2 regions of the Motilibacter aurantiacus genome follow, and region 1 is predicted to be linked to the other one. Evidence: riboswitches for the same ligand, from Rfam matches in the RefSeq annotation. Region 1 holds a riboswitch; the other holds the start of a gene.

Evidence for each region. Region 1 has a riboswitch for cyclic di-AMP ahead of G9H72_RS23030 (transglycosylase family protein). Riboswitches for the same ligand answer to the same signal wherever they lie in the genome.
Region 2: it holds a riboswitch for cyclic di-AMP, as region 1 does, so the genes downstream of both, G9H72_RS19675 (C40 family peptidase) here and G9H72_RS23030 (transglycosylase family protein) in region 1, are expected to answer to the same signal.

Annotation. Positions count from the first base shown of each region.
Region 1 covers NZ_JAANNO010000006.1:287,507-289,673, forward strand. The annotation lists gene G9H72_RS13250 (NUDIX domain-containing protein) at 1-377, shown strand, start outside; gene G9H72_RS13255 (hypothetical protein) at 443-628, opposite strand; gene G9H72_RS13260 (DUF3072 domain-containing protein) at 625-873, opposite strand; cyclic di-AMP (ydaO/yuaA leader) riboswitch at 1,162-1,338, shown strand; gene G9H72_RS23030 (transglycosylase family protein) at 1,343-1,990, shown strand; gene G9H72_RS13270 (DUF3140 domain-containing protein) at 2,145-2,167, opposite strand, start outside.
Region 2 covers NZ_JAANNO010000019.1:35,363-37,529, reverse strand. The annotation lists gene G9H72_RS19680 (hypothetical protein) at 1-194, shown strand, start outside; gene G9H72_RS19675 (C40 family peptidase) at 283-858, opposite strand; cyclic di-AMP (ydaO/yuaA leader) riboswitch at 863-1,030, opposite strand; gene G9H72_RS19670 (response regulator transcription factor) at 1,194-1,895, shown strand; gene G9H72_RS23260 (sensor histidine kinase) at 1,892-2,167, shown strand, end outside.

The sequences.
Region 1 (2,167 bases):
GGTGGCGCGACCGTCGCGCCGCCGCCGCCCGGCTGCGCAGCCAGCTCGTCGGCCTCGCCGTCCCCGGGCCGGCGCTGCCACCCGTGCTCGGCCTGCCGGCGCTGGACTCGTGGGCGCCCGAGACGCTGCTCGTCGTCGAGGGTGCCGCGCGGGGCCTCGCCGACGAGCCGCCGCGCCCCGGTCTGACGGTCGTCGCAGCGCCCGCCTCGGGGGACGACGAGGTGGCCCGGGCCGCCGTGCCTGCGCCCGGGGACGCCGTGCTCGTCGTGACGAGCGACCGTGAGCTGCGACGTCGCTGCGCTGATCTGGGCGCGTCCGTGGTGGGCGCGGGCTGGCTGCGCGAGCTGCTCGACGCCCGCGCCGACCCCGACCGCTGACCGGCCGGGCGGACGGGCCCGCCGGGCCCGCTGGGCGCGGGCCCACGCTCCCCCTGGGTCCCGCCTCACGCGTGCCCGGTCTCCTCCGACCTGGCCGGGTCGACCGACCCACCCGCGGCGTCGGGGTCTGCGGCCCGGGCCTGCTGCTCGCCGCCCACCAGCTCCCCGAGCACGTCGCCGTGCGGCGGCGTGGAGTCCTCGGGGTCCGGGTGCGGCCCCGTGCTCGTCCCCTGACCGCTCGTTCCTGTCATTCCTGCCCCGCCTCCTCGCGCAGTCGGTCGATCTCGCGGCTCGCGTCGGCCTTGGTGATCTCCTCCGGGCTCTGCGGCGCCTCCTCGCCCGCCTGGCGGGCCAGCGTCTCCAGGTAGCTCAACTGGGCACCGGTGGCCGGCTCACCGCCGGTCACCCACTCGCTCGGGTCCTTCTCCGTGGACCGCTGCTGGGCGTCCTCGGACCGCCCGGTGTCGCTCTCGTTCGCTTGGCTGCTGTCGCTCATGCCGCGTCGGTACCCCCGCCCCGCGAGCGTTGAACGCCGGACCCGGCCGCTGCCGGTCACGCAAGCACGCCGTCGGCCGGACCGGCACCCGCAGCCGCACCCGCAGCCGCACCGGCACCTGACCGGCACCTGACCGGCACGTGTACGCGCCCGCTCCCGGGGCAGCCTGCCGGCAACGAGGCGGGGACGGCCGTCCCGGCTGTGCCGCACGCCACGGCCCCTCAGGCTGGACGCGCGTGCGAGGGCTGCTCTACGGTGCTGAACGTCCCGCAGCTCCTGCTGCGGGTCCCTCGTGCGGCGCCGAGTCCTGCCCGGGCACGAGGTTTCCGTGGATCACGGGCAGGAGCGGGGGACCCAATCGCGGGCGGTGCAGTTCGCCGCCCTTGGGGTGAAGCCGCAGCATGCGGCCGGGAAATCTCCTCCCGAACCCGACAGCTCACTTCGCAGGCGCTGGAGAGGGCCACCTCGCGTGCCGAGTTCGATCCTGCGTCCCTACCAGGGGCGCCACCGCGCCGTACGCCCGTCCACCGCTCCCCGTGCGCTCGTCGCCGTTGCCGGAGCTGGCCTGACCACCGCGGCGCTCGCGGCCGGGAGCGCCGGTGCGGGCGCCGCACCCGCCAAGGGCAAGGCCGTCGTGCGCACGCCGCTGCTGGTCCAGGGGGCCGAGGGCGGTGCCGTCCGCGACCTGCAGGCCAGCCTGAAGATGTCGACGGTGACGGGCACGTTCGGCCCGAAGACCGTCGCCGCGATCAAGGCCTTCCAGCGGCGCAACCACCTGCCCGTGACCGGCAAGGCCGACGCGCTCACCTGGCGCGCGCTGCCCAAGGTCAAGGCCCCTGCGTCGCGCTCGGCCGACCGCAAGGTCGGCGGCCGCGACCTCGGGCTCGACAGCCTCAACTGGTCGGCGCTCGCCCGTTGCGAGTCCGGCGGCAACCCGCGCGCGGTGAACCCCGCGGGCTACTACGGCCTTTACCAGTTCAACGTCGGCACCTGGCGTGGGGTCGGCGGCTCGGGGATGCCGCACCACGCGTCCGCGGAGGAGCAGACCTACCGGGCGCAGCTGCTCTACAAGCGCAGCGGCGCGCGCCCGTGGCCGCACTGCGGCAAGCTGCTCTGACTCCTGCTTCCCGAGCCTGGCGGTGGCGAACGCTGCCGGGGGACCCTGCTCAGCCCGAGGGGCGGCGCTTCGTGCAAGCGCCGCCCCTCGCGCGCGTAGCGCCGCGTCCCGGAGCGCGGGCCCGGATGCTGCCGGCCACGACCGCGGGAAGCGGTCAGTGGACCCGCAGCGGGTCGT
Region 2 (2,167 bases), on a different contig from region 1:
CCATCAACGTCACGAAGTCCGGCAGCAACACCACCCGGGTCAAGCTCTACGACGCGGACGCCGGCTTCTTCGACAACGACGACTTCCTGGGCGAGTTCGCGGTCAGCGCGGACAACATCGGCCAGGGCCTGCAGGAGGCGCGCTTCGCCGCCTGGACCGCCGACTACACGCTCTACTACGAGGTCGTTCGCTGAAGCTGAAGCTGCACAGTTCGCTTCACTGAAACGGAGGACGCACGACGGCCCCGCACACGATCGAGTGCGGGGCCGTCGACGCTGTCGGTCAGAGGACGCGGCCGGCGGCCCAGCTCGACGCGGTGATCCGGGTGAGGGCCACGCCCTGGCCGGGCTGGCGAGCGTGCCAGATGCGGCCGCCGCCGGCGTACACGGCCACGTGGTAGACGCGGGAGCCGTGCTTGAAGAACACCAGGTCACCGGGCTTCATCGCGGACCGGTTGATCTTCCTGGAGGCGGCGTACTGGCCGCGCGAGGTGCGGGGCAGCGACTTGCCCACGCGCTTCATGACGTAGCCGACGTAGCCGGAGCAGTCGAACGCGCGCGGGCCGGTCGCGCCGTACCGGTAGGGGCGGCCACGCAGTGCGGCGGCCGTGGTCAGGACCGTCTTCACCTTGGCCGCGCGGACGGCGGCGGCGCGGGCGGCGGGGGTCTTGGCCGAGCGGCCCGCCGGCGTGACGGCGGCGTCGGGCACGGTGGCCGAGGCCGGCGCCGCCGGGGCGACGAGCAGGGCGCCGAGCAGCGCGACCAGCAGCGCGCCGAGGCGGAGGGAGAGACGGGCAGCGGAGGTCACGGCAGCGCGGCGCGACAGAGCGCGCGCGCCGCCGGTGGCGGCGTACGACAAGAGAAGAGCCCTTCCAGCACGCCTGCGAGGTGAGCTGTCGGGTTCGGGACCGGAAGTGCCCCGGCCGCTGCTGCGGCTTCACCCCGAGCCGGGCGGCTGCTGCCGTCCGGCGGTCTCGCGAAGGAGTGGGTCCCCCGCTCCTGCCCCACGTCGGAGTAGACGTCGTCGCACCGGCGGGGCAGGACTCGGCGTAGCCGGTGCGTGGACGGCCTTGCGACCGTCGATCTCTGCCTCGACACCGTATGCGAGGGACCTGAGCCGAGGCCTAGTCTCGGCCCTGTGCGTCGCATCACGCTCTCAGCCGGTCCTCAGCCGTGGCTGCTACTCCTGGAACCGTGAAGGTGCTGGTCGTCGAGGACGAGCCCGCCGTGCGCGACGCGCTGGCGCGCAGCCTGCGGTTCGAGGGCTACGAGGTCGAGACCGCCGCCGACGGCGTCCAGGCCCTCGCCCAGCTGGAGGCGTCGCCGGCGGACGCGGTCGTGCTCGACGTGATGATGCCGCGCATGGACGGGCTCGAGGCCTGCCGGCGGCTCCGCGCGGCCGGCGACACGACGCCCGTGCTCATGCTGACCGCGCGCGACGGCGTGGGCGACCGGGTCGCCGGGCTGGACGCCGGCGCGGACGACTACCTGCTCAAGCCGTTCGCGCTCGAGGAGCTCCTCGCCCGTGTCCGCGCGCTGCTGCGCCGCGCCCGGCTGTCGGCCCCAGGAGAGGGCCCCGGTGAGGACGACGTGCTGCGGTTCGCGGACCTGTCGATGGACCCGGTGTCCTACGAGGTACGCCGGGGCGAGCGCCTGCTGGAGCTGACCAGGACCGAGTTCTCGCTGCTCGAGGTCTTCCTCCGCCACCCGCGCCAGGTGCTGACCCGCACGGTCCTGCTCGAGCGGGTCTGGGGCTACGACTTCGGCACCACGTCCAACAGCCTCGAGGTCTACGTGGGCTACCTGCGCCGCAAGCTCGAGGCCGAGGGCGAGCCGCGCATCCTGCAGACGGTGCGCGGCGTCGGCTACGCCCTGCGCGAGGCGACCTCGGGGTGACCGGGACGCTGCGGGAGCTGTGGGGACGGCTGCCCGCGGGCCTGCGCCGCCGTGTCGCCCGCTGGCGGCACCCGGGGCTGCGGGCCCGGCTGGCCGGGATCGTCGCGCTGGTCGTCGCCGGCGCGGTGCTCCTCGTCTCGACCGTGGCCTGGCTGTCCGTCCGCGCGGAGCTGCGCAGCGAGACCGACGAGACGCTGCGCGAGCAGGTGGCGGCCGAGGCCCGCTTCGCCGCCGTCGTCGGGCGCGGTGGCCGTCCCGACCGCGGGTTCGGC